One region of the Pseudoxanthomonas sp. LjRoot125 genome, then DNA from elsewhere that is predicted to be linked to it. Evidence: riboswitches for the same ligand, from Rfam matches in the RefSeq annotation. Region 1 holds a riboswitch; each other region holds the start of a gene.
What was found. Region 1 has a riboswitch for cobalamin ahead of btuB (TonB-dependent vitamin B12 receptor). Riboswitches for the same ligand answer to the same signal wherever they lie in the genome.
Positions count from the first base shown of each region.

Region 2: linked by a shared signal. The riboswitch ahead of metE (5-methyltetrahydropteroyltriglutamate--homocysteine S-methyltransferase) and the one ahead of btuB (TonB-dependent vitamin B12 receptor) in region 1 are both predicted to bind cobalamin.
Region 3: linked by a shared signal. The riboswitch ahead of ACSION_RS01355 (ribonucleoside-diphosphate reductase subunit alpha) and the one ahead of btuB (TonB-dependent vitamin B12 receptor) in region 1 are both predicted to bind cobalamin.

Region 1 covers NZ_CAXUOY020000001.1:781,227-790,574, reverse strand. Annotated here, with positions in the region: gene ACSION_RS03485 (DEAD/DEAH box helicase) at 1-768, shown strand, start outside; gene queD (6-carboxytetrahydropterin synthase QueD) at 832-1,188, shown strand; gene ACSION_RS03475 (phasin family protein) at 1,344-1,736, shown strand; gene bioD (dethiobiotin synthase) at 1,831-2,496, opposite strand; gene ACSION_RS03465 (TMEM175 family protein) at 2,501-3,226, opposite strand; gene ACSION_RS03460 (GAF domain-containing protein) at 3,309-3,794, shown strand; gene ACSION_RS03455 (TfoX/Sxy family protein) at 3,791-4,159, shown strand; cobalamin riboswitch at 4,207-4,426, shown strand; gene btuB (TonB-dependent vitamin B12 receptor) at 4,546-6,411, shown strand; gene dinB (DNA polymerase IV) at 6,467-7,549, opposite strand; gene fabA (3-hydroxyacyl-[acyl-carrier-protein] dehydratase FabA) at 7,764-8,279, shown strand; gene fabB (beta-ketoacyl-ACP synthase I) at 8,279-9,348, shown strand, end outside.
Region 2 covers NZ_CAXUOY020000001.1:291,016-300,363, reverse strand. Annotated here, with positions in the region: gene ACSION_RS01405 (amidohydrolase) at 1-908, opposite strand, end outside; gene ACSION_RS01400 (APC family permease) at 1,059-2,396, shown strand; gene purU (formyltetrahydrofolate deformylase) at 2,520-3,371, opposite strand; gene ACSION_RS01390 (hypothetical protein) at 3,391-3,696, opposite strand; gene ACSION_RS01385 (linear amide C-N hydrolase) at 3,817-4,875, shown strand; gene ACSION_RS01380 (serine hydrolase domain-containing protein) at 4,870-6,057, opposite strand; gene ACSION_RS01375 (hypothetical protein) at 6,219-6,728, opposite strand; cobalamin riboswitch at 6,791-7,024, shown strand; gene metE (5-methyltetrahydropteroyltriglutamate--homocysteine S-methyltransferase) at 7,224-9,348, shown strand, end outside.
Region 3 covers NZ_CAXUOY020000001.1:280,900-290,247, reverse strand. Annotated here, with positions in the region: gene ACSION_RS01360 (ribonucleotide-diphosphate reductase subunit beta) at 15-1,034, opposite strand; gene ACSION_RS01355 (ribonucleoside-diphosphate reductase subunit alpha) at 1,155-3,491, opposite strand; cobalamin riboswitch at 3,767-3,985, opposite strand; gene hglS (2-oxoadipate dioxygenase/decarboxylase HglS) at 4,071-5,435, opposite strand; gene ACSION_RS01345 (sterol desaturase family protein) at 5,510-6,352, opposite strand; gene ACSION_RS01340 (hypothetical protein) at 6,371-6,664, opposite strand; gene ACSION_RS01335 (hypothetical protein) at 6,773-7,297, opposite strand; gene ompR (osmolarity response regulator transcription factor OmpR) at 7,491-8,210, shown strand; gene ACSION_RS01325 (ATP-binding protein) at 8,207-9,348, shown strand, end outside.

The DNA of each region.
Region 1 (9,348 bases):
CGCGAGCTGGCGCTGGAGTTCATGCACGACCCGAAGCAGATCCAGGTCACGCCGAAGAACACGGTGGCCGAGACCATCACCCACCGCGTGCATCCGGTCGATGGCAGCCGAAAGCGCGACCTGCTGCTGCACCTGCTGGCCAAGGACAGCCGCGTGCAGACGCTGGTGTTCGCCCGCACCAAGCACGGCAGCGACAAGCTGGCCACGTTCCTGGACAAGAGCGGCATCAAGACCGCGGCGATCCACGGCAACAAGTCGCAGGGTGCGCGCCAGCGCGCGCTCAGCGACTTCAAGGCCGGCCGCATCAACGTGCTGGTCGCCACCGACATCGCCGCGCGTGGCATCGACATCGACCAACTGCCGCAGGTGATCAACTTCGACCTGCCGATGGTGGCCGAGGACTACGTGCACCGCATCGGCCGCACCGGCCGCAACGGCTCGACCGGCGAAGCGATCTCGTTGGTGGCGCAGGATGAAGCCAAGTACCTGCGCGCCATCGTGCGCATGCTGGGCCGCGACGTGGACCTGCGCGACGTGCCGGGCTTCGAGCCGCAGACGCCGATCCGCTGGGGCAACAGCGCGCCGGGCAAGGCCGACCTGCCGGGCGGCGAGCGCACCCCGCGCCGCAACGGCCCGCAGAAGCACGCGCGTCGCCCGCACGGCGATGCGCCGCGCCACGCGCATGCCGGCCCGAAGAAGCACGGCGGCCAGCGCCGCGACGGTCGCCCCGGTGGCGCCCGCCAGGGCCAGTCGCGCCCGGCCCGCTAAGCTGCACCCTGCGCGCGGCACCCTCGGCGGTGCCGCGCGCTTCCACGCTCCAGGATCCGCCGCATGGACATCTTCAAGGTCTTCACCGTCGAAGCCGCACACCGCCTGCCGCACGTACCGGACGGCCACAAGTGCGCGCGCCTGCATGGACATTCGTTCCGCATCGAGCTGCACCTGTCCGGGCCGATCGACCCGCGCGCCGGCTGGGTGATGGACTTCGCCGACGTGAAGACGGCCTTCCAGCCGATCTACGACCGGCTGGACCATCACTACCTCAACGACATCCCGGGCCTGGACAACCCCACCAGCGAGCAGCTGGCCACGTGGATCTGGGACCAGGCCAAGCCGGTGCTGCCGCTGCTAAGCGCCGTCGTGGTGCATGAAACCTGCACTTCCGGCTGCCGCTATACCGGCCCCTGAGCGCTGGAACCGGTTCCAGACCACGCCATACAAGCGTTTGATTTTTAACGGCTCCTGACCGTTCGTCGGATTTCCATACGCCGGTTATTGCGCTGCAACATGGATCCCTCTATGCTGCGCCGCAACAGATGGAAATCCCCTTTTAGGAGCACGCCATGACCACGCAATTCAACGAAAGCTTCAGCCAGTTCACGCACCAGTTCGCGGCCGCTGCGGCCCGTGCGAACCGCCTGGCCCTGGAAAGCGCCGAGACGGTGTTCGGCGTGCAGCTGAAGACCTTCGAAAAGAACGTCGACGCCACCACCGCCTTCTTCGGCGAGCTGGCCGAGACCCGTGATCTCGACGGTTACAAGAATCTGTGGCCGAAGGGCCTGCAGGTCGCCAAGGACAACGCCGAGCGCGTCGTCGCCGCCAGCCAGGAAGTGTTCGGCCTGAGCCTGAAGACCGGTGAAGCCTTCGGCCAGCTGGTGAAGACCCAGTTCGAAACCGCGACCGACAACGTCCAGGCCTCCGTGGCCAAGGCGACCAAGGCCGCGAAGGCCAAGTAAGCCCGCTTCAACCGGTTATTGCGCGGCCCTCCCCTCCCTCCGCGCAAGCCCGACCCGGCAGCCCCCACGCTGCCGGGTTTTTTATTGTCCGCGATCAGGGCAACGCGAGGGACGTCGCCAGCGCCTGGGCCTGCGCACCCGGGGCATGCGGCAACCGTCCCCAACAAGGCACGGGCATGCGCGCCGACAGCAGGGCGAAGTTTTCGTCGCGGCGCGCCATGTCGGGGTCGACTTCGTTCGCGATCCAGCCCACCAGCCGCGCGCCGTCGTCCTGGATCGCGCGCGCGCTGAGCCGCGCATGGTTGATGCACCCCAGGCGCATGCCGACCACCAGCACCACCGGCAGGCGCAGCTGTTCGACCAGGTGCCGCTGGTCGAGCGTGGCCGTCAGCGGCGCGGCCCAGCCGCCGACACCTTCCACCAGCACCATGTCGGCCAGCGGATGCAGGCGTTCGAACGCGGACACCAGCACACCCAGTTGCACGTCCACGCCCGCATCGCGCGCGGCGATCTCCGGCGCCAGCGGCGCGGGCAGGGCGTAGGGATTGACGTCCTCGTAGGGCGGCACCGGATCGCTGGCGGCCTGCAGGGCCAGCGCATCTTCATTGCGCCAGCCATCGGGCATACGTTCGCAGCCGCTGGCGACCGGCTTCATGCCCACCGCGCACAGGCCACGTGCGCGGAACGCATGCAGCAGCGCGGCGCTGGCGACGGTCTTGCCCACGCCGGTATCGGTGCCGGTGACGAACAGCCTGTCCATCGCCTCAATCCTCCGCGCGTGCCGGCCAGCGACGCGCGCCCCAGCGCTGTCCCGCCACGTGGAGCAGGCCGGTGAACGAGAGCAGGAAGTACACGCTGCCCGGCAGCGCGACCTGCCACGAGCGCGAGTCTTCGGTCAGCAGGCCGGCGATCAGCACCGACAGCAGCCCGACCAGGACGAAATACGCATGCGAAGCGAACTCGCCCGCGGCGTTGGCGGCGGCCTCTCCATCCAACTCCAGGCGCGCACGCGCACGCCACGCCAGCGCGTACAGGCCGCCGATGCAGGCCGACATCGACGCGAACGCCAACCCGTAAAAGGTGAACATGAAGGCCAATGGGCGCGCCCCGTTGGCGTCGTTCAGCGGCATCGGCAACCAGCCGCCGGTGATCCAGGCGAAGAAGGTGCCCAGCAACAGGCGCAGCGGATACACGTAGACCAGCACCAGGAACACCAGCAGCAGGCTGAGCAAGGTGGCGGGCACGCTGCCGAGGCGGTAGCGACGGCTCCAGCGCACGTGCGCATACCAGAACATCGCCACCATCGCGAAGCTGGCGGCGAACGCCGGCACGTTCTTCAGCGCCTGCAGCAGCGCGCCGATGCTGTCCGGGATGCTGTCCACCGAGATCACCAGCAGGGTCACCGCGAACGCGAAGGCCGCATCCACGAACGCCTCGAGCCGCGTCACCCCATGGCCGCGCCAGCTGGCCTCGTCTTCACCTGCGCTCATGCCTACCCGTCTCCCCGTCAGGCCTGCCGATGGAATGCATCATATCGGGCCGCCGCGAAGTGCCGGGAGTAGAATCGACGGCATGTCATTCGCCTCCCAAACGCTCACCGGCAGCAAGCCGGAACAATACGCGCAGCTGGTCGAACAGGCGCGCGCCCTGCTGGCTGGCGAACCGGACCGGATCGCCAATGCCGCCAACCTGGCCGCACTGGTCTACCACGCCCTTCCGGACTTCAACTGGGTGGGTTTCTACTTCTTCGATGGCCGGGAATTGGTGGTCGGTCCGTTCCAAGGCTTACCAGCCTGCGTGCGGATCCCGTTGGACAAGGGGGTCTGCGGAGCCGCCGCACGCACCCACCAGACCCAGCGCGTGGACGATGTGGACGCCTTCCCGGGCCACATCGCCTGCGATTCCGCATCGCGCTCGGAATTGGTGGTCCCGCTGGTGAAAGGGGGCGAACTCGTCGGCGTGCTCGACCTGGACAGCCCCCGCCTGGCCCGGTTCGATGCGGACGACCAGGAAGGCATGGAACGCATCGCCGCCATTTTCCTGGATTCGCTGACATGACAGGCACCAAGCTGCGCAACATCGGCCCCAAGTCCGCCGCCTGGCTCCGCCAGGTCGGCCTGCGCACGCAGGAGGACCTGGAGTCGGTTGGCGCGGTCGAGGCCTTCATCCGGGTCAAGCGTGCGGGGTTCCGCCCGAGTCTCAACCTGCTGTATGCGCTGGAAGGCGCCCTGCTGGATTGCCACTGGCAGCAGTTGCCCGAAGCGCGCCGCGGCGAACTACTGGTGGCCTACGACGCGGCCGCGGCCTTGCTGCCGCCACCGCGTGGCCGCCCTGCCGCCGGCCCGGTGACGACGACCCACACCGAGCAGGAAGAAGACACGGGCCCGTCCCTGAACCTGTTCGACTCGCGCGGCGACGACTGATCGCCCGCGGCGACCGCGCGCCTGACGGCGACGCGAGCGCTTCCCGTATACTGCGCGCGCTTTCAGGTGACCCGCGCCTCGTGCCGGGTTGAAACGGGAAGCCGGTGACCCGCCCCACGGCGGCATTCCGGCGCTGCCCCCGCAACGGTAGGCGAAGACAGCCGCGGCATCGGCCACTGTGCGTCCACGACGCATGGGAAGGCGCCACGGCGGAGTGCCCTGCACTCGTTCGCAAGCCCGGAGACCGGCCTGGGAGTCCACTGGTTGCGATGCGGAGGGCGTCGCGGCGTGCCGCGCCGCTTCGCCTGCGCTGTCCGCTCCGCATCCCTTTCCATCGCGACTCCACGCCGAAGAATGCGCGCGGGGCGCGCGATGGAGTTGTTCCGATGCAAAGCCGTACTTTTTCCTCCCCTTCCCTGCTGGCCCTCGCGGTCGCGATGGCGCTGCCCGCTGCAGCGCAGGCGCAGGAGGCCACCAACCTCGACGAGATCATCGTCTCCGGCACGCGCACGGAAGTGGCCGTCGAAGACAGCCTGGTTCCCGCGCAGGTGATCGGCCGCGACGCGATCCAGCGCAGCCAGGCGCGCTCGCTGGGCGAACTGCTGCAGGGACGCGCCGGCATCTCGATCGCCAACCAGGGCGGCGCGGGCAAGATCACCACGCTCAATCTGCGCGGTGCCGAATCCGACCACGTGCTGGTGCTCGTGGATGGCGTGCGCATGGGCTCGGCGACCGCCGGCCTGCCGGCATTGCAGGACCTGCCGATCGACCAGATCGATCGCGTCGAGATCGTGCGCGGTCCGCGCTCGAGCCTGTGGGGCTCCGAAGCCATCGGCGGCGTGATCCAGGTGTTCACCCGCCGCAACACCGGCAAGGTGCGGCCGAACTTCCGCATCGGCGTGGGCAGCGACAGTACGCGTGAAGCCAGCGCCGGTATCGGCGGCGGCATCGGCCGCGGCTGGTTCGGCGCCGACGTGGCGCACACGCGCACCGACGGCTTCAACGCCTGCCGCGGCACCAGCGGGGATGCCGCGAACCCGTTCGGTGCCGGCTGCTTCGCCGACGAACCCGACCGCGACGGCTACCGTAATACCTCGGCCAACCTGCGCGGCGGTTACTCGTTCACCGATACGCTGACGCTGGAAGCCAACGCGCTGCGCGCCGACGGCGAGAGCGAGTTCGACGGCAGCTTCACCAACCGATCCGAAACCGTGCAGCAGGTGCTGGGCACCAAGCTGCGCTACGCGCCGAGCGACAAGGTCAACCTGCTGCTGAGCCTGGGCCGCAACGACGACAAGTCCGACGACTTCCACGATGACGTGCCGTCCGGTTACTTCGAGACGCGTCGCTACGTGGCGTCGGCGCAGGGCGACTTCGCCGTGGCCGCCAACCAGCTGCTGACCGCCGGCATCGACTGGCAGGACGACAAGGTGGAAAGCGCCACCGACTTCGACGTCACCCAGCGCGACAACCTGGCCGGCTTCGTCGAATACCAGGGCCGCTTCGGCGCGCACCAGCTGCAGGCCAGCGTCCGCAACGACGACAACGAGCAGTTCGGCAACCACACCACCGGCAGCCTGGGCTACGGGTTCGGCTTCGGTAACGGCCTGAAGCTGACCGCCAGCGTGGCCACGGGCTTCAAGGCGCCGAGCTTCAACGACCTGTACTACCCGTTCTTCGGCAATCCGGACCTGAAGCCGGAAGAGTCCGAGAGCGTCAACCTCGGCATCGCGCAGTACGCGGACACCTGGAACTGGACGTTCAACGTCTACCAGAACAAGGTGGACCAGCTGATCTCCTACGACGCGGCGATCTTCCTGCCCAACAACATCGACGAAGCCCGCATCCGCGGCGCGGAGTTCACCGTCGACGTCGCGGTGGCAGGCTTCGACATCGCCACCCAGCTGAGCCACACCGATCCGCGCAATCGGTCGGCCGGCTTCAACGACGACAACCTGCTGGCACGCCGTCCGCGCAACACCGCGCGCGTCGACGTGGATCGCGCGTTCGGCGCGTTCCGCACCGGCCTGACGTTCAACGCCGCAGGCGAGCGCTACGACAATCTGGCCAACACGGTCCGCCTGGGCGGCTACAGCACGCTGGATCTGCGCCTGGAGTACGCCATCGCGCCGGCATGGACGCTGCAAGCGAAGGTGGGCAACGTGTTCGACCGCGAGTACGAAACCGTCGCCTGGTACAACCAGGCCGGCCGCACCTACGGCCTGAGCTTGCGCTACCAGCCGACCGAGTAATTCGACGGCGGCACGCGACAGGAAGAAGCCCGGCATTGCCGGGCTTTTTTTCGGCTCAACCGGCAGCCAACTCCGCTCCGTCGAACAAGCCAGGCTGGGTCGCCATCTCATCCCGATCCCGGAACCCCGACAGCCCCACGCCCACCAGTCGGTAGCGGGTGGCGCCCGGCAGGTCGACGCGCTCGCGCAGCGCCAGGGCGATATCGATGAAGTCCTGCGCGGAGGACGGCGGCGATTCCGGCGTGAAGCTGCGGGTGAGGATGCGGAACTGGGAGGTCTTCAGCTTCAGCACCACTGTGCGGCCCACGCGCTCGGTCTTGCGGCTGGCCTGCCATGCCTTTTCCGCGATGCGGACGATGTGCGGTTCCAGTTCCGACAACAGCAGGTCGGTGGCGAAGGTGTCTTCGGAGGAGATCGACTGCACCGGCTGGTCCGGTTCGACAGGCCGCTCGTCGATGCCGCGCGCGCGCCGGTACAGGCTGCCGCCGAAGCTGCCGTAGCGCGCTTCCAGCTCGTGTTGCGGGTGAAGGCGCAGGTCGCCGACGGTACGGATGCCATCCGCATTCAAGCGCCCCTGCATCACCTTGCCGACGCCCGGGATGCGCTCCACCGGCAGTGGCGTCAGGAACGCCTCCACCTGGTGCGGACGCAGGACGAACTGGCCATCCGGCTTGCGCCAGTCCGAGGCGATCTTGGCGAGGAACTTGTTCGGCGCCACGCCGGCCGAGGCGGTCAGCTGCGTTTCTTCGCGGATCTGCGCGCGGATGGTCTCGGCCACGGCGGTGGCCGTCGGCAGGTCGGTCTTCGGCGCGGTGACGTCGAGGTAGGCCTCGTCCAGCGAGAGCGGTTCGACCAGGTCGGTATGACGGAAGAAGATCTCGCGCACCTGCCGCGACACCGCCTTGTAGCGGATGAAATCGGGCGGCACGAACACCGCCTGCGGGCACAACCGCTCCGCGCGAATCGCCGGCATCGCCGAGCGCACGCCGAACACGCGCGCTTCGTAGGACGCCGCACACACCACCGAGCGCTCGCCGCGCCAGGCCACGACCACGGGTCGCCCGCGCAGCGACGGATCGTCGCGCTGCTCCACCGACGCGTAGAACGCGTCCATGTCGATGTGGATGATCTTGCGCATCACGCGATGATATCGGCGGCCGTACGCGATCGCATGGATGCATGCGCGTTGGATACGCACGCGTGTGGAGATGCGGGCGGATCGCGTGAAACCCTTGCCGAAATTGCACTTCCACGATGGTACGCCGGCGTATGGAAAAACCCGGTTGATTTGCATCAAGACAAGCGTATGCACATGTGTGCATTATTTGCGCCTTCGCAGAACGGACGACGCAATGAACGCCCCCGCTTCCTTCTCGCGCGAACAGCTGCTGGCCAGCGCGCGCGGTGAACTCTTCGGCCCCGACAGCGGCCGTCTCCCGAACGACCCGATGCTGATGTTCGATCGCATCACCGAGATCCGCCAGGACGGCGGCACGCATGGCAAGGGCATGGTGCGCGCCGAACTCGATATCCGTCCGGACCTGTGGTTCTTCCAGTGCCACTTCCTCGGCGATCCGGTGATGCCCGGCTGCCTGGGCCTGGATGCGATGTGGCAGCTCACCGGTTTCTTCCTCACCTGGATCGGCGCGCCCGGCCGTGGTCGCGCGCTCGGCTCCGGCGAAGTGAAGTTCACCGGCCAAGTGCTGCCCACCGCCAAGCGCGTGAGCTACGAGATCGACATCAGCCGCGTGGTCAACCGCAAGCTGGTGCTGGCGGTGGCCGATGGCCGCATGCTGGTCGACGGCCGCGAGATCTACACCGCGCGCGACCTGCGCGTGGGCCTGTTCACGTCGACGGAGAGCTTCTGATGCGCCGTGTCGTCATCACCGGCCTGGGCATCACCTCCTGCCTGGGCAACGACGCGGACACCGTGTCGGCCGCGTTGCGCGAAGGCCGCTCCGGCATCCGCCATATCCCGCAGTACGCCGAGCTCGGTTTCCGCAGCCAGGTCGGCGGCGCGCCCGAGATCGACCTCGACGCGCAGATCGACCGCAAGCAGAAGCGCTTCATGGGCGACGCGGCCGCGTTCGCGCACATCGCGCTGCGCGATGCGATCGCCGATGCCGGCTTGGACGAGGCACTGGTCAGCCAGCCGCGCACCGGCCTGATCGCCGGTTCCGGCGGTGGTTCGGCCGAATGGCAGATCGAAGCGGCCGACCTGCTGCGCGCACGCGGCATCCGCAAGGTCGGCCCGTACATGGTCCCGCGCACGATGTGCTCGACGGTGTCGGCGACGCTGGCCACCGCGTTCAAGATCAAGGGCGTCAGCTATTCGATCTCCGCGGCCTGCGCGACCTCCGCGCACTGCATCGGCGCGGCGGCGGACCTGATCCGCGCCGGCCGCCAGGACATCGTCTTCGCCGGCGGCGGCGAGGAATTGCACTGGGCGCTGACGATGATGTTCGACGCGATGGGCGCGCTGTCGAGCAAGCGCAACGACGACCCGACCCACGCCTCGCGTCCTTACGACGCGGACCGCGACGGCTTCGTCATCGCCGGTGGCGGCGGCATGCTGGTGCTTGAGGACTATGACCACGCGGTCAAGCGCGGCGCGCGCATCCATGCCGAACTGCTCGGCTACGGCGTGACCTCCGACGGCGCCGACATGGTGGCGCCATCCGGCGAAGGCGCGGTGCGCTGCATGCAGATGGCGCTGGAAGGCGTCACCCAGCCGCTGGATTACCTCAACACGCATGGCACCTCGACGCCGCTGGGCGACGTGATCGAACTCGACGCGATCCGCGCCGCGCTCGGCGACACCCTGCCGCCGATTTCGTCCACCAAGGCGTTGTCCGGCCACTCGCTCGGCGCGGCCAGCGTGCACGAAGCGATCTACTGCCTGCTGATGATGCGCGACGGCTTCATCGCGGGCTCGGC
Region 2 (9,348 bases), 490 kb from region 1:
GTGCGCAGCGTGCCGACCAACGTCGCTTCGTCCGGAATGATGTTGAAGCGCACGCCGGCCTGGAACTGGCCCGCGGTCAGCACCACCGGGCTGTTGGCGATGTTGACCTGCCGCGCGATCATGCTCTGCGTGCCCAGCAGGATCTGCGCGCCCAGGGTGATCGGGTCCACGCCGTCCCACGGCCGCGAGCCGTGCGTCTGCTTGCCCTTCACCACCAGCGACCACTCATCCGCCGCGGCGAGCAACGGACCGCTGCGGTAGCCCACGCTGCCGACCGGCAGGCCGGCCCAGACGTGCAGGCCGAACACGGCATCGGGGGTGAAGTCCTTGAACACGCCGTCCTGCAGCATCAGCGCCGCGCCGAACACCGCGCCCGCGACCGGCGGGCCTTCTTCCGCCGGCTGGAACACGAACATCACTTCGCCGGCGAGTTCGTCCTTCGCGGCGACCAGCGCCTGCGCCACGCCCATCAGGATCGCGACGTGCGCATCGTGGCCGCAGGCGTGCATCACGCCGACCGGCTGGCCGCGGTACTCGGCTTTCACCTTCGAGGCGAAGGGCAGGTGGGTCTGTTCGGTGACCGGCAGCGCGTCCATGTCGGCGCGCAGGGCGATGCGTGGGCCGGGCTTTGCGCCTTTCAGCACGGCGACCACGCCGGTCTTGCCGACGCCGGTGCGCACCGTGAGGCCCAGCGAGCGCAGATGATCGGCGACCCGCTTGGCGGTGCGGGTTTCCTGTTCGCCGAGTTCGGGATGCTGGTGGAGGTCGCGCCGCCACTGCACGAGCTGGGGCTGCGCGCGCTCCAGCGCCGCGAAAGCCGTGGCGTCCTGTGCCTGCGCTGCGTCCGTGGCTGCCAGCGAGACCGTGGCGACGAGCACGGCGGTGAACAAACGATGGGCGCGAAGCATGGCGGCATCCGGGACAGGCGGGGAGCACGATGCTAGCCCGGGCGGCGCGTGCGTCCAATGGCGAATCACCATGAGCGCATGCGTGCGCGTGGCTCGCATTCGCCCAGCGCGCGTGGCAGGCTCGCAGGCCACTGGAGAGCGCCCCTGCCCATGACCCGCGATACCGACCCCGCTTCTTCCCGTCCGCTGCAGGGCGATGCCGCGCTGTTGCGCGCGGTGGGCAGCCTGGCATTGGCCGCAGCGGTCATCAACATCATCGTCGGCGGCGGCATCTTCAAGATGCCTGCGGCGCTGTCGGCGCAAGTCGGCGCCGCCGCGCCGCTGGCGTTGCTGGCCGGTGCATTGGTGATGGTGCCGGTGGCGTTGTGTTTTGCCGCCATCGGCAGCCGAGCCTCCGCCACCGGCGGGCCCTACACCTATGTCAGCGCGGTGTTCGGCACGCTGCCGGGCTTCCTGGCCGGCGCGCTGATGTGGATCTGCAACGTGGCCTCCAGTGCCGGTGTCGCCGCGGCGCTGTCGCTGCAGGTCGCCAGTCTGTGGCCGGTCTTCGACGCGCCCCTGCCGCGCGCGCTGCTGCTGCTGGGCGTGTACGCCGCGATCTACGCGCTCAATGCCTTCGGCGTGAAGCTGGGTGCGCGCGCGGTGATGACGCTGGCGACGTTGAAGCTGGTGCCGTTGTTCCTGCTGGTGGTGCTAGGCCTCGCCTTCGTCGATACCTCGCACGTCAGCTTCGCCTTCGCCGACGTGCCCTCGTGGACCGCGCTGGGCGCGGCGATGGTGATGGTGGTGTTCGCCTATTCCGGCGTGGAAACGGCGCTGATTCCCGGCGGCGAAGTACGCGACCCTTCGCGGAGCGTGCCGCGCGCGGCGTTGAGCGCCATCCTGCTGGTGGTGCTGCTGTATCTCGGCCTGCAGATCGTCTGCCAGGGTGTGCTGGGTCCGGCCCTGGCGACCAGCAGCGTGCCGATCGCCGAAGCCGCGGGCCGGTTGTGGGATCCGGCGCGCATCGCCCTGCTGGTGACCGCGTGCATCTCGATGGCGGGCTTCCTGCTGGGCAACCTGCTGGGGTCGTCCCGGCTGCTGTTCGCGCTGGGGCGCGATGGCTACCTGCCGCAGGCCTTCGGTCGCGTCAGCGCCAACCATCGCGTGCCGCTGCTGGCGCTGGCCACGCATGCCGGCATCGCCTGCCTGCTGGCGGTGGTGGGCAGCTTCGAAGCCCTGGTGCTGATTTCGGGCGGCGCGGTCTGCCTGGTGTACGTGATGGTCTGCGTGGCCGCCTGGCGGGCGCAGCGCACCGACCTGCGCGAGCGCGGTGCGCCCTTCGTCCTGCGCGGCGGTCCGCTGGTGCCCGGCCTGGCGGTCGTCGGCATGGTCGCCATCCTCACCACGTTGAGTACGCGCGAGTGGACGGCGATCGGCGTGGCAGTCGTGGTGCTCGCCGTCGTGTATGCGGTGCTGGTCGGGCTTAGGCGGCGCGTGGGCAGCTGAGTTCCAGACGAGGCAGGAAGGCTGATTGTGGGAGCGACGTAAGTCGCGAGCTCTTTCTCTGGCAACACCAGAAGCTCGCGACTTACGTCGCTCCCACACCGATTCTCCCTACGCCGGCCAGGCCTACCGGAACACCACCGTCCGGTGCCCGTTGAGCAGGATGCGGTGCTCCACGTGGCGGCGCACCGCGCGGGCCAGCACCAGCGATTCGATGTCGCTGCCCATCCGCACCAGTTCCTTCGGCGTCATCGCATGGTCCACGCGGGCGACGTCCTGTTCGATGATCGGACCTTCATCGAGGTCGCGCGTGACGTAGTGCGCCGTCGCGCCGATGATCTTGACCCCGCGCGCGTGCGCCTGGTGGTACGGCTTGGCGCCCTTGAAGCTGGGCAGGAAGCTATGGTGGATGTTGATCGCCCGTCCGGCCAGCGCATCGCACAGCGTCGGCGAGAGGATCTGCATGTAGCGCGCCAATACGACCAGGTCGATCCGTTCGCGCTCGACCAGGTCGATGATCCGATGCTCCTGCTCTTCGCGGTGTTCGGCAGAGACCGGCAGGTGGTGGAAAGCGACGCCGTACGATTGGGCGAGCGGCGCGAAGTCGGCGTGGTTGGACGCCACGCAGGCGATCTCCACCGGCAACTGCCGGCTGTGCACGCGGAACAGCAGGTCGTTGAGGCAATGCCCCTGCTTGCTGACCAGCACCATCAACCGCGCCTTGCGGCGCGCGTCGTGCAGCTGCCAGTCCATCGCGAACGTATCGGCGAGCGGCTGGAAGCGCGCATGCAGCGCTTCGGCCGTGATGCTGTCGGGCAGGTCGAAATGCACGCGCAGGAAGAAGCGGCCGGATTCCTCGTCGCCGAACTGCTGCGCGTCGAGGATGTTGCAGCCGGCGTCGAACAGCAGCCCGGTGACGCGATAGACGATGCCGGTCGTATCCGGGCAGGACAGCGTGAGGATGTGGTCGCGGCGCATGGCGTGGGAGAGCGAAGGACTACTCGCAGCGCGCCGCCGTGATGCGGTTGCTCGCATCGATGTACACGCGCAGGCGGTCCTTGCGCGCGTCGTGCTTCACCACCGTGGTGGGGCCGATCGGGTTGACGAGGCCCGCACCGCTTTCGCTGGACAGGCGGCGCAGCGTGGCTTCGTCGGCCGGTTGGCCTACGGCCCAGCCGAGCGAAGCATCGCGGCACGTGCCGCTGCCGGCGACCTGCGGGCCGGGCGTGCTGACGCAGGCGGCGAGGGTCATTGCCAGGAGGGCGAGGAGCGGCGCGCGGGTGGACGAACGGTGCGGCGACAGAGGGATGGCCATGGCAGCATCTCGGGGGGCGGCTGAGGATCGCTGTTTAACACACCCGCTGGCATAAAGGGCGGGCGCCGCCGTCGCGCACCGCCTGTTCCCGCCTTCACGGAGACCGTCATGGATCGTCGCTTCGTATTGCCGCTCGCGTTCGCCGCCACCCTGCTGTCATCACTCGCCGCTCCGCCCGCCGCCGCCTGTACGCGCGTGGTCTATCTCGGTGCCAACGAGGACGTCATCACCGCACGTTCGATGGACTGGAAGAACGACGTGGCCACCCACCTGTGGATCTTCCCGCGCGGCATGGCCCGCAGCGGACAGGCCGGCCCGAACTCGGTGACGTGGACCTCGAAGTACGGCAGCGTGATCGCCACAGGCTACGAGGTCTCCACCACCGACGGCATGAACGAGGCCGGCCTGGTTGCCAATGTGTTGTGGCTGGTCGAATCCGAGTATCCCGCCTATGACGGTCGCGGTCCCGGCCTGAGCATCGCGGCCTGGGCGCAGTACGTGCTGGACAACTACGGCACGGTGAAGGAGGCGGTCGATGCGCTGCGCAAGCAGCCTTTCACCGTGGTGACCGACAAGGTCCCGGGTGAAGACCGGCTGACCACGCTGCACCTGTCGATGTCGGACGCCAGCGGCGACAGCGCCATCGTCGAGTACATCGACGGCAAGCAGGTGATCCACCATGGCCGCCAGTACCAGGTGATGACCAACTCACCGGTGTTCGACCAGCAGCTCGCGCTCAACGCCTATTGGAAGCAGATCGGTGGCACGGTGATGCTGCCGGGCACCAACCGAGCGTCGGACCGTTTCGCGCGCGCCTCGTTCTACGTCAATGCGATTCCCAAGGCCGAAGATCCGGTGAAGGCGCTGGCCAGCGTCTTCAGCGTGATCCGCAACGCGTCGGTGCCGTTCGGCATCAATACGCCGGAAGAGCCGAACATCTCCTCCACCCGCTGGCGCACGGTCGCCGACCACAAACGCAAGCTCTACTTCTTCGAATCCGCGCTGACGCCGAACACGTTCTGGGTGGACCTCAAGGACGTCGATTTCTCGAAGGAGACCGGCAAGGTGCTGCGGCTGGACCTGGGACAGGACCAGCGCAATGTCTTCGCCGGCAACGCGGTGAAGGATTTCAAGCCCGCGGAGCCATTCGTGTTCCAGGGCCTATAGGTCGAACGCCAGCAAGTCGTGTCCCGTCGCGGCGCGCACCACGCGCCGGTACAGCACGTTGCCGCTGCCGCCGTTGGTCAGCGCGACCAGCGCGCGCTGGCCGCGCGCATCGCCGAGGGCGAAATTCTTGAAGATGTTGCCGTTGCTGCCCGAGTGGTAGAACACCGGGCCGCGTGGCGTGGTTTCGAGGTTCCAACCCAGGCCCTTGTCGGTCCAGCGGCCGGGCACGTCGATCTGCTTGGTGAGCATTGCCGTGCGCGTGGCCTCGCTGATCTGCCATGGCGCACGCGACGTGCGCACCATCAGCGCCATGAATCGCGCGTAGTCCACCGGCGTGGTGCGCAGGCTGGCCGCCGCGTTGGCGAGGATGTCGCCGGGCCAGTTCACCAGGCCCTTAGGCGTGATGGCTTGCACTTCGGGCAGTGCGCGCTCGGCGTCTTCGTAACGCCAGGCGGACAGCGGCTTGCCCCAGCGGTCCGCGACGGTCTGCGCCGCGTTCCAGGTGTCGCGCAGCATCTGCGGCGGCATGCCGACTTCCTCGTCCTCCACGGCGCGATGGCCGTACACCGAGCGCGCTGCGAGCGCCTTGCTCCATGTGTAGCTGCTGTCACGCATGCCGGCCGGGCCGAACAGCAGGCGCTGCATCGACGCATCCAGGCTCTCGCCGGTCAGCGTCTCCACCACCAGCTGCAACCAGAAGATCGCTTCGCCCGAATAGTCGATGCGCGTGCCGGGCTTCACCGCCGGCACGAGCTTCTCGTGGGCTGGGTCCTTGCGCCAGTTCGGCATGCCGGTGGAATGGCGCAGCACGTCGCGCGCGGTGACGAGGTCCACCCACGGGTGGTCGGCCAGGTAGTCCATCCGCCGATAGCGCACCAGCGGTGCATCGAGATCGATCACGCCCTGGTCGGCCAGTTGCAGCACCAGGTAGGCGAACACCGGCTTGCTGAGCGAGGCATCCTCGAACAGCGTGTCGTCCGCCGCGGGCGCCCGTGTCTCTGCATTCAGCACGCCAAGGTTGCGCGACCACACGACTTCGCCGCGCTCGACGACGGCCATGCCGATGGCGGGCACGCGCAGCGCCTGCATCAGTCGCGGCAGGTCGGCGAGGAAGGCATCGGGCGGGATCCAGTTCGCGGCGTCGTCGCAGGCGGCGGCGGAGGCCAGACGCGGCCACGCCATGGCGGCAAGCGGCGCAGCGGCAAGGGTGTTCAACCAGCGACGGCGTGAGGGAGAAGGCGGCGACGCGACGGGTGGCATCGGAGAGGAATCCACGAGAGGCTTGAACAAGGAGGACGAACGAACGCCCCAACCCCCTCCCGCTTCTGCGAGAGGGCGCCGCGTCAAACGCTCATCAGCATGTCGAGCACGGGAACGCGCCACTCCTCTGTCGGCGTGGGCACCAGCCGACACACAAGAGCGAGTGTCGGTCGTCCGCCGGCGGCTTCCATCGTGCCCGCGAAGAGATGGTGTTCATAGGGAATCGAGAAATCCCGGGAGAGCCAGACCGTGGGGATCTCGCCTTCGTGGGCGCCAGATACTTCGCCACGCGCCATGTCCGGCAGTTCAAGGCTCCGTCCGGTCCTGGCAGAAACCAGTCGTGGCCCCACCAGCGCGCGCGCATCGTCTCCCCTGAGTATCAGACGCATGTAGTACGGCGCTCCGCGCTCGTTCGAGGAACCTTCGTATCCCCCGATTAGGTCCACCTTGACGCTCGCTGCGCCGGGACCGCAATCACCGGTGTAGTCCTGGTGCCGATAGTGGGAAAGCAGCAGCAAGTCCACGAGCCACGCGGCCCCGAGCAACGCGACCGCTGCCAGAGCCGCCACCTTCCACCTATCGGCCGTGTCCATGGCGGGACTCTAACGGAACGGCAGGACGTAGAGGCGTGCTTGACGCTCCCCGCGGGCGCGGGTAACGTTCGCCTCGCCAAGGTTTCCATCGCTTCATCCCAATGAAGCGATGGAATTAAAAGGGAAGCCGGTGCGGCCTGTTCCATGGGCCTATTCCGGCGCTGCCCCGCAGCGGTATTTGGAAACGAACCTCGCCAACAGCACTGGTCCTCGCGGACCGGGAAGCGGCGGGAAGTAGGCCAGCGCACACGCGCCCGTCCATGAGCCCGAAGACCTGCCCTGGCCGGAAGACACGACCGTCTTCCGCCTGACCTGGAGCTTCCGAGGGGGAGCGGCCGGAGCCTGCGTCCTTCTTCGCGAGCGGACGCGTCCTCCTGCGCCGCTTCCTTCCGGCACTCCGGCTCGCCCGCGGGGGCGAAGGTCGCTGGCGTGGCGGGCCCTGGCCTGGCGCGCGGTTCCTTCGTTCCTCATCCGCCACGCATGAGGACACGCACCATGACCACCGTTACCACCCTCGGCTTCCCGCGCATCGGCGCGAAGCGCGAACTCAAGACCGCCCTGGAAAGCTACTGGCGCGGCGACACCACCGCCGCCGACCTGCACGACACCGCACGCGAACTGCGCCATCGTCATTGGCAACTGCAGCGCGATGCCGGCGCCGACGTCGTGCCCTGCAACGACTTCGCGTTGTACGACCACGTACTCGATACCGCCTTCCTGCTCGATGCGATTCCCGACGACTACCGCGTACTGGCGGATGCCGATCCGCTCGCCGGCTACTTCGCGCTCGCGCGCGGCCTGCAGAAGGACGGCGTGGACCTGCGCGCGCTGGAGATGACCAAGTGGTTCGATACCAACTACCACTACCTCGTGCCGGAACTGCACGCAGGCCAGGAGTTCCGCCTGCGCGGCGACAAGCCGGTGGCCGAGTTCCTCGAAGCGCGCGCCGCCGGCCATGCCGCACGGCCGGTGCTGCTGGGACCGGTGAGTTTCCTGCTGCTGGCCAAAACCGTGGATGGCAGCGATCGTCTCGCCCTGCTCGACCGCTTGCTGCCGGTCTATGCCGAGTTGCTGGCAAAGTTGCACGCCGCCGGCGCGGACTGGGTGCAGGTGGATGAGCCCTGCCTGGTGCTGGACCTGGACGACGCCACGCGCGCTGCCTACCTGCGCGCGTACGCCGTGCTGGCGAAAACGATCCGTCCGCGCCTGTTGCTGGCGACGTATTTCGGCCGCCTTGATGCGCAGCTGCCGCTGGCGTGCGCGCTTCCGGTCGATGGCCTGCACGTGGACCTGGTGCGCGGCAAGGAGCAGTTGGACGACGTGCTGAAGCAATGGCCGAAAGCGCGCGTGCTCTCGGTGGGCCTGGTGGACGGACGCAACATCTGGCGCACGAACCTGGACAACGCGCTGATCCTGGCCAAGTACGCGCAGGGCCACCTGGACCTGGGCCACCTGTGGCTGGCGCCGTCGTGCTCGCTGCTGCATGTGCCGGTGGACGTCACCGGCGAGAAGGCGCTGCCGTCCGATCTCAAATCGTGGCTGGCCTTCGCGCGGCAGAAGATCGAGGAACTGCGTCTGCTGGCCGATGCCTTGCGCAACCCGCGCGCGGCCGATGCCGGGCTGGCAGTGGCACGCGACCGCATCGAATCGCGTCGCCAGTCCGCGCGCGTGCACCGGCCGGCCGTCGCAGCGAGATTGGCGTCACCCGAAGCCGCCGACATTGATCGCGACGCGCCGTACCCGCAGCGGCGCGCGGCCCAGCAGGCGCGCTTCGCGCTACCGTCGTTCCCGACCACGACGATCGGCTCGTTCCCGCAGACCCACGAGGTGCGCGATGCGCGTGCCCGGCACAAGGGCGGCAAGCTGTCCGACGCCGCGTACGACGCCTTCCTCGAAGCCGAGATCGCGCGTTGCGTGCGCATCCAGGAAGAGATCGGCATCGACGTGCTGGTGCATGGCGAGTTCGAGCGCAACGACATGGTGGAGTACTTCGGCGAGCAGCTGGACGGCTTCGCCTTCACCAAGAACGGCTGGGTGCAGAGCTACGGCTCGCGCTGCGTGAAGCCGCCGGTCATCTACGGCGACGTATCGCGTCCCGCACCGATGACGGTGCGCTGGTCGCAGTACGCGCAGTCGCTGACCGACCGGCCGATGAAAGGCATGCTGACCGGGCCGGTCACGGTGCTGCAGTGGTCGTTCGTGCGCGACGACCAGGCGCGTGCGCAGACCTGCCGGCAGATCGCGCTGGCGCTGCGCGATGAAGTACTGGACCTGGAAGCCGCCGGCATCGGCGTGATCCAGATCGACGAACCCGCGCTGCGCGAGGGCCTGCCGCTGCGTCGCGCGGACTGGGCCGCCTACCTGGCTTGGGCCGTGGAATGCTTCCGCATCAGCGCTTCCGGCGTGCGGGACGACACCCAGATCCATACTCACATGTGCTACTCGGAGTTCAACGACATCATCGAGGCCGTCGCCGCGATGGATGCGGACGTCATCTCTATCGAGACCTCGCGCTCGCGCATGGAGTTGCTGGAGGCGTTCGTGAAGTTCCGCTATCCCAACGAGATCGGGCCGGGCGTGTACGACATCCATTCGCCGCGCATCCCCACCGGTGGCGAGA
Region 3 (9,348 bases), 500 kb from region 1:
ACCATCGTCACGCCTCAGAACGCGTGGTCGAAGCCCACCTCGCCCTGTACGCCCAGCTGATAGGCGGAGACGCGACGTTCGAAGAAGTTGGTCAGCTCCTGCACGTCCTGCAGCTCCATGAAGGGCAGCGGGTTGCGCACGTCGTAGCGCTTGGGCATGCCGAGCTTGGCGAAGTGCTGGTCCGCGCAGTGCTGCAGGTACTGCCGCATGTCGCGCGTCGAGATGCCGGCCACGCCACCCGACAGCACGTCCTCGGCAAACTGCACTTCGCACTCGATCGCCTCTTCCAGCATGTCGTAGACCTGCTGCTGCATGACGTCGTCGAACAGGTCCGGTTCTTCCTCGCGCACGGTGCGCACGCACTCGAACGCGAACTCCATGTGGCAGCTCTCGTCGCGGAACACCCAGTTGGTGCCACTGGCCAGGCCCGGCAACAGGCCGCGCGAGCGGAAGTAGTACACGTAGGCGAAGGCAGCGAAGAAGAACAGGCCTTCGATGCACGCGGCGAAGCAGATCTGGTTGAGCAGGAACTGCCGGCGCTGGTCGCGCGTCTCGATCCGCTTCATGTCCTGGATGCTGTCGATCCATTTGAAGCAGAAGTCGGCCTTCTTCTTGATCGCCGGGATGTTCTCCACCGCCGCGAACGCCTTGAAGCGCTCCGACGGGTCGGGCAGGTAGTTGTCCAGCAGGGTCAGGTAGAACTGCACGTGCAGCGCTTCTTCGTAGAGCTGCCGCGACAGGTACATGCGCGCTTCGGGCGCGTTGAGGTGCTGGTACAGGTTCAGCACCAGGTTGTTCGACACGATGGAATCGCCGGTGGCGAAGAACGCGACCAGCCGGTGGATCAGGTGGCGGTCGGCCGGCGTCATCTTCGAGTGCAGGTCGGTGATGTCAATCTGGAAGTTGATCTCTTCCACCGTCCACGTGTTCTTGATGGCGTCGCGGTACATGTCATAGAACTGCGGGTAGCGCATCGGGCGCAGCGTCAGTTCGAAACCGGGGTCTAGCAGCATCTGCTTGGGTTGGGCGGACATGGTGTTTCCTGTGCGGCACGCCGTCGGCGACGGCGCGCCATGAATGAGGGAGTGGCGCATCCGTGCGCCCGGCACGTCCCTGTGCCGTGATCCGTCGGGAATACCGACGTGGGAGAGGCGTTACTGGCAGGCCTCGCAGGCTTCCGGGTTCTCCAGCGAGCAGGCGATGGCTTCGGTGGGCGTGTATTCCCGCTTTGGCGCGGCGGCGGCGGCCGTGCTGACCGTGGTCTTGGCGATCTTCGTCGCCGGGCGCGAGCGCAGGTAGTAGGTGGTCTTGATGCCCTGCTTCCATGCGTACATGTACATGGACGACATTGCGCCGATGTTCGGGCTTTCCATGAACAGGTTGAGCGATGCCGACTGGTCGATGAAGGCGCCGCGGCCGGCCGCCATGTCGATCAGCGAGCGCATCGGCAGTTCCCACGCGGTGCGGTAGACCTGCTGCAGCGTCTCCGGGATCTGCGCGATGCCCTGGATGGAGCCTTCGGACAACTTGATCGCATCGCGCGTCTCCGGCGTCCACAGGCCGAGCTTCTTCAGCTCGTCCACCAGGTAGCGGTTGACCTGCAGGAAGTCGCCCGACAGCGTTTCGCGCTTGAACAGGTTGGACACCTGCGGCTCCACGCACTCGTAGCAGCCGGCGATCGAGGCGATCGTCGCGGTCGGCGCAATGGCGATGAGCAGCGAGTTGCGCAGGCCATGTTCCTTGATGCGCGCACGCAGGGCGTCCCAGCGCTCGACGTTCTCCGGCGTAATGTTCCAGGCGTCGAACTGCAGTTCGCCGTTGGCCGCGCGGGTGTCGGCGAACGACGGATGGCGGCCGCGTTCCTGCGCCAGCTCCACCGACGTTTCCAGCGCATGGAAGTAGATGGTCTCGGCGATCTTCGCCGACAGCGCGCGCGCTTCGGCGCTGTCGAACGGCAGGCGTAGCTTGAAGAACACGTCCTGCAGGCCCATGCAGCCCAGGCCGACCGGGCGCCAGCGCAGGTTGCCGCGGCGCGCGGTCTCGATCGGATAGAAGTTCAGGTCGATCACGCGGTCCAGCTGGCGCACGGCCAGGCGGACGGTTTCGGCGAGCTTGTCGAAATCGAACCAACCATCGTCATCGAAGTGGCGGCCCAGGTTGATCGAGCCCAGGTTGCACACGGCGGTCTCTTCCGCCGAGGTGACCTCGAGGATCTCGGTGCACAGGTTCGACAGGTGGATGACGTTGCCCGCGCGGAGCGTCTGGTTGCTGGCCGCGTTGCACTTGTCCTTGAACGTCATCCAGCCGTTGCCGGTCTCGGCCAGCGTGCGCATCATCCGGCCGTACAGCTTGCGGGCGGACGTGGTCTTCATCGCCTTGCCCTGCGCTTCGGCCTGCGTGTAGGCCAGCTCGAAGGCGGCGCCGTACAGGTCGGTCAGTTCCGGCACCACGCGCGGATCGAACAGCGACCATTCCTGGTCGGCCTCGACGCGCTTCATGAAGAGGTCCGGCACCCAGTTGGCCAGGTTGAGGTTGTGGGTGCGGCGGGCTTCATCGCCGGTGTTGTCGCGCAGTTCGAGGAAGTCCTCGATGTCCGCATGCCAGGTTTCCAGGTACACGCAGGCCGCGCCCTTGCGCTTGCCGCCCTGGTTGACCGCCGCGACCGAGGAATCCAGCGTCTTCAGCCACGGCACGATGCCGTTGCTGTGGCCGTTGGTGGACTTGATCAGCGAGCCGCGCGAACGCACGCGCGTGTAGCTCACGCCGATGCCGCCGCTGAACTTGCTCAGCTGGGCGATGTCGCCGTACTTGGCGTAGATGGATTCCAGCGTGTCCTGCGGCGAATCGAGCAGGAAGCACGATGACAGCTGCTCGTGCGTGGTGCCGCTGTTGAACAGCGTCGGCGAGCTGGGCAGGTAGTCCAGGTTGCCCATGCGGCGGTACAGCGCCAGCGCCTCCGGCACGTCCTCGCTCAGCGCGCAGGCGATGCGCAGGAAGAACTGCTGCGGCGTTTCGATCACCTTGCGGGTGTGCGGGTGGCGCAGCAGGTAGCGGTCGTACAGCGTGCGCAGGCCGAAGTAGTCGAAGTGCAGGTCCAGCGAGGCGTCCAGTGCATCGTTGAGCTTGCGTGCGTTGGTCTGCACGAAGTTCAGCAGGCGGTCGTTGATCAGGCCGACCTCGTGGCCGCGCGTCACCGACTGCGAGAACGCGTGGATCTCCTGGCCGGTCACTTCCTTGGCGATGTAACCGGCCAGCAGGCGCGCGGCCAGGCGGCTGTATTCGGGTTCCTCGCCGGTCAGCAGCGCGGCCGTGCGGATCGACAGTTCGTCCAGTTCGCGCGTGCTGGCGCCGTCGTACAGGCCGGAGATGGTGCGGGTGGCCACGCGCATCGGATCGATGGCGTGCAGGCCTTCGCAATTGCGCTGCACGGCGCGCACGATCTTGTTGAGGTCCACCGGCTCGCGGCCGCCGTTGCGCTTGGTCACGCTCATCGCGGTGGCGGTGGGCGGCGGGGTCAGCGAGAACGCGTCCTTCTGGGACGGGGTGGTGCCGGCGTCGGCGACGGCGCTGTCGATCTGGGTCACGAGATTCCTCCATGCGTGGTGCACGCGGCGGCCCGTCCCTCGCGGGGCAGCGCAAGGCCGGATGGAGGATCACAGTGGGGAAGCGGCGTCGCAGGAGGCGAGATCGCGCGGACGGAAGACCGGCGTGCCCTGCTTCGCCAGCCCTCTCCCCCCGGAGATTCCGCGGCCGGCACCGCGCGGTGTGCAACGCGCGGCTGTCGGCAGGTCTTCGGACTCATGGGCGCGAAGGGCGAGCCTTCTTCCTACGTCCGCCGCTTCCCAGGGCAAGGCCCCAGTGCTGGTGGCGGGTTCGTTCCCAATTACCGCTGCGGGGCAGTGCCGGAGTGGCGCGAACGCGTCACCGGCTTCCCGTTTTAATCCCGTGGCTTGCGGCCACCGGAACCGACGGCCACAAGATAGTGGGGGGTCCCGGAGGCGTCAACACCAAATGTTGTGTGGAACAGCCGATGTCGACGCGATGCGGGTTTCACGGTTCCAGCGTGGGCATCAGGCCTGCAGCGCTGCGATCGACGCGTCCTGCGCCTGCGCATACAGGGCGAACGGGTCGTGGATCTTCGCGCCGAGTGCGGTTTCGAACGCGTCCTGGTTGGCGTGGGCGTCGTAGGCGCGCTGTTCGCCGCCACCGAGGTTGGACTGGAAGATGCCCGCCGCGCTGACCGGCAGGAAGTCCTCGTAGACGATCGGATCGACGACCGCGAGGCCGGCACCGACCAGCGCATCCGGCGTCATCGCCGCGCGTTCGGCCGCGGGCAGGGCGTCGCCGGCATCGGTCAGGCGGTAGCGGAAGTAGCCCAGGCCTTCGCGGCGCAGCGTGGTCTCGTCATCCGGGAACGCCGCGAACGCCGCCGCCAGTCGCTGCGGATAGTCGGCCGACGTATTGCCGGCGCCGCCCGCCTGGCGCACCTGCGCGAGCAGGCGGTCGTACAACTCACGCCCGGCCGGGGTCAGCGCCAGGCCGCGCTGCTCGATCTCGCCGAAGCGCGCGCTGTGGCTGCCGGGCACCAGCGTGCCGGTGGCGTCGGGGAAGGCGACTTCCTCTTCCAGCGCCTTGAAGCTGGTCTGGCGCAGCAGGATCGGCACGGCGCGGCGCGGCGGGCCTTCGATCAGCGCCTTGGCCTGGATGCCGCGTTCCAGCATCGCGGCCTGCGCGGCGTCGATGTCCAGCGTGCGCGGGGTGAGGTGGTTGATGTGCGGGCCGCGGAAGCTGACCACGTCGGCCACCAGGCGGTGCAGGCCGTGCAGCGCGTGGTAGGTCTCCAGCGAGACGGTCGCATCGCCATGCCAGCGGAAGGTTTCCAGCACTTCGGCGACGAAGCGCTGCGCATCGGCGTCGTCCAGTCCGCCGTCCCGTTCGGCTTGCGCGACCAGCGCGCGCGCATCGGGGGTGAAGATGTCGCGGCGGGCCAGGATCGCTTCGGCCTCGGCGCGCAGCGCGGCGTCGGCGATCAGTTCCAGCCGCAGCAGCGAGGTGAAGATGCGGAACGGGTTGGCGGCCAGCGCGGCCTCGGTCAGCGGACGGAACGCGGTGGCATGCACCGGCACACCGGCCACGGTGAGGTCGTAATAGCCCACCGGGTGCATGCCCATCAGCGCGAACACGCGGCCCAGCATCGCCAGTTCGGCCGGCGTGCCCACGCGGATCGCGCCGTGGCGCTCCAGGTCCAGGCGCTCGGTCTCGCCGGTGCGCCGCAGCCGTTGGGCGAGGGCGGGGTCGCGGCGCTGTGTGTCGGTGTTGATGTCGCCGACCAGCGTGATCAGGTCGCCGTACAGCGGCACCTCGGCGCGGTACATGTCGGACATGGCCTGGGCGAACAGGCCGCGGATGCGGTCGGGCGAAACGAAGGCGGTCATGGGATTAGGCGTGCGGGCGGCGTGGGGCCGCCGGGGGTGCGTATTGTCGCCGGCCGCGCGCGTGCGGGCCAGTTTCAGCGCCTCGTGTCCGTCCCCGGCACGTGTCCCGGCGGACCGAACAGCGTCCGCGCCACGTCGCGCATCCCGCGCGCGCGCCGCAGGTCGCGGCCCAGTTTCACCCAGGCATGCAGGACGATAGTCACCGGGTTGTAGCTGCGTACCGGCTCGACCAGACCGTAGCGGATCGGCACGCCGGGCCGTTCCTCGCGGCACGTGCCGAACAGCCGGTCGAACACGATCAGCACGCCGCCGTAGTTGCAGTCCAGGTATTCCGGATTGCTGGCGTGGTGCACGCGATGGTGCGAGGGCGTGTTGAAGACGAACTCGATGGCGCGCGGCAGCCGCGGCACCAGCTCGGTGTGCAGCCAGTACTGGTAGAGCAGGTTCGCCGCCAGCGCACCGACCACGTACGGCACCGGAAAGCCCAGCCACACCAGCGGGCCGAAGAACACCGCCGCGCCGGTAAGCTTGCCGGTCCAGCCGAGGCGGTAGGCGGTGGACAGGTTGTACTGCTCGGCCGAGTGGTGCACCGAATGGTTCAGCCAGAACCACCGCACGCGGTGGTCGGCACGGTGCATCGCGTAGTAGCAGAGCTCCTGGCCGAGGAACAGCGCGATCCAGTGCCACGCTTGGTCCATCGCGATCGTGGTCACGCGGAACTCCCAGATGGCGAACAGCAGCACGCCGACCACGCCGCCCTGGATCAGCAGGCCGAGCACGGCGCGCCCGGCGGCGTCGCCAAGCGATGCCCAGTAGCCTTTCCAGTCGTAGCGGCGACCGCGACGCACCAGCCACGCGGCCTCCACCGCCGCGATCAATGCGAACACCAGCAGCGGCAGTCCGGCGAAGGCGCGCATGCCGTCCACGGCGCCGCCTTATTGCCCGCGCCGCTCGGCCATTTTCTGGCCCGCCGCGCGCAGTTCGTCCGGCGACAGTTTGCCGTCGCCGTTCGCATCCAGGGTGTCGAAACGCTTGGCGATGCGCGGCAGCTTGGCGTCGGCCTCGGCCTTGTCGATCAGGCCGTCGCCGTTGGCGTCGGCGGCTTTCAGGCGCTCCTGCAGCGTGGCTTTCTGTTCGTCGGTCAGGGTGCGCTGCTGCGCATGGGCGGGGGCGACCAGCGCGAAGACGGACATCGCGGTGGCGAGGGGAAGCAGGACGGATCGGGACATTGGGAATCTCCGGGGAAGGAAGGAAAGGCGCAGGCGCGACGGCGCGGGAATGCATCCATGCGGCATAGGGGGTGCCATGCCGCCGCGCCTGCGGAAAAGAAGCGGTCCTCAGTGGCCGCGCGGACAGGCGATCGTCTCGCCGCTGGCATTGGTGCAGGTGCCGGTGTGCGACACCGTGCCGCCGGACACCGTGGTGCTGCCGTTGTAGTGGTTGCCGTTCGCACCGGTGGCAGTGGTGCTGCGCGCGCCGGTCACGTTGCCGTCCGCATCGCGGCTGATGCCGCCGGCGGTGCTGGCGCTGCCGCCGTTGGGGCCGTTCGCGTACGCGCTGCCCTGGCGACCGGCGCTGCCATCGGCGTTGCGGTAGGCGCTGCCTTCGTAACCAGCATTGCCGCCGTTGGCACCGCTGATGCTGCCGCTGCGCGTGGCGCTCGCATTGCCCTGGCCGTCGGCCTGCCAGGTTCGCTGGCGCTGGCTGTCGAAGCGCGCGTTGCTGCGTTCGGTGGCGACGCTGCCGCCCTGGGCGGTGCGCTGCACGGCGCGGCTGCGCTCGCGGGCTTCGGCAGGATCGGCGAACAGGGTGGTGGCGCACAGGGCGAAGGTGGCGGCGATCAGGAGCGGGGTCTTGCTCATGGCGGAATCCTCATTGGGGTGCGGGATGGCCGCACGGGGAAGCAGCGGCAGGGCCACGGTAGGGCGGGCAACGCGGGCAGGTGTGTCGCGGTTGACAGCAGATGTGTCTGCCGGCCGCGTTCGAAACATCTGCTTACAAACAGGCCGTCGGCGGGGTTTGCCGGGCGTCGCGGCGGCGGGCGATAGTGGCTCCATGGAAGACGCCCTGCCCCGTGTGCTGCTGGTCGACGACGACGTGCGCTTGCGCGAGCTGCTGCAGCGCTACCTGCAATCGCAGGGCTTCGACGTGCGCGGCGCCGGCGACGGCGCGCAGATGCGGCAGGCGCTGGACCGCGGTCACTTCGACCTGATCGTGCTCGACCTGATGCTGCCCGGCGAGAACGGTCTGGAGCTGTGCCGCCGCCTGCGCGGCCAGGGCGACGCGACGCCGATCGTGATGCTGACGGCGAAGGGCGATGAGATCGATCGCATCATCGGGCTCGAAATCGGCGCCGACGACTACGTGCCCAAGCCGGTGAACCCGCGCGAGCTGCTGGCGCGCATCCGTTCGGTGCTGCGACGTACGCGTCCGGTGCCCGGCGCGCCGCAGGCCGACGGCGGCGAGGTGGTGTTCGGGACTTTCACGCTCGACCTGGGCCGGCGCGAACTCACCCGCGACGGTGCGCTGCTGCGGCTGACCAGCGGCGAGTTCGCGGTGTTGTCGGTGCTGCTGCGGCATCCGCGCCAGCCGCTCAGCCGCGACCGCCTGATGAGCCTGGCGCGCGGCCGCGAGCACGAGGCTTTCGAGCGCAGCATGGACGTGACCATCGCGCGCCTGCGCCGCCTGCTGGAAGACGATCCGCGCCAGCCGCGCCTGATCCAGACCGTGTGGGGCGTGGGCTATGTGTTCGTGCCGCCGGAGGCCACGCCATGAGGTCGCCGCTGCCGCGCAGCGTGTTCGGCCAGCTCGTGCTGGTGATCGCGCTCGTGCTCGCCGGTGCCGGCGTGCTGGCGCTCCTGCTCGGCCGCGAGCTCGCCACGCGGCCTGCCGCCGACCAGTTGCTGCGGGCGATGCAGGGCTTCGCCGAGGTGGTCGAAGCACTCGATCAACACCAGCCGCATGCGCGCACGGTCGCGCAGTTGCGTGAGGCCGGGCTGGAGGTCCGCAGCACGCCCCCCACCGCCGCGCGACCGCGCTTCGCGCCGTTGCTGCGTGAACTCCGCGAGCAGGCCACAGGGACCCTGGGTGCTGGTCGCGAACTGCGGATGGAGGCGGGCCGCGGCTTGCGGGTGATCTGGCTGAAGCCCGCCACCCGGGAAGCGCTGTGGGTGTCGTTCGCCTATGACCGCCCCGGCACCGGCATGCGCCGCTTCTCGGTGCTTATGCTGGTGGGCTGCGTGGTGCTGGTCTGGCTGGCCGCGGCGTATTTCGCCCGTCGGCTCGTGCAACCGCTACGCCAGCTCGCCGCCGCCGCGCCGGCCATCGTGCGGGGCGATGCGCCGCCGCCGGTGCATGCGCGCGGCCCGCGTGAAGTGCGGGACCTCGCGCAGGCGCTGGGCGAAGCCAGTCGCGACGTGCGCGCCGCCGCGGAAGAACGCGCGCTGCTGCTGGCCGGCATCTCGCATGACCTGCGCACGCCGCTGACGCGCCTGCAGTTCGCCCTGGAGATGGTGCCGGACACCGATCCGGAACTGACTCGCAGCATGCATCGCGACATCGCCGAGATGGACGCCATCCTCGGCCAGTTCATCGCGTTCGCGCGTGATGGCCGCGACGAGGGCAGCGAGACCGTCGACCTCGCCGCGATCTGCCGCCACGCGGTCGCCGCCGCCTCCAAGGGCTGGCGCGTGGCGATGCCGGAGCACGCGCTGCTGCCGGGCAAGCCGATGGCGCTGCTGCGCGCGGTCGAGAACCTGCTGGTCAACGCTGAGCGGCATGGCGCGTTGCCGTTGTCGCTGCAGCTGTGGGCAGAAGGACCGGCATGGGTGGTCGAGGTGGCCGACGGTGGCCCCGGCCTTTCCGCCGAAGCGGCCGAGCGCGCGCGCCAGCCTTTCGTCCACGACCAGACGGG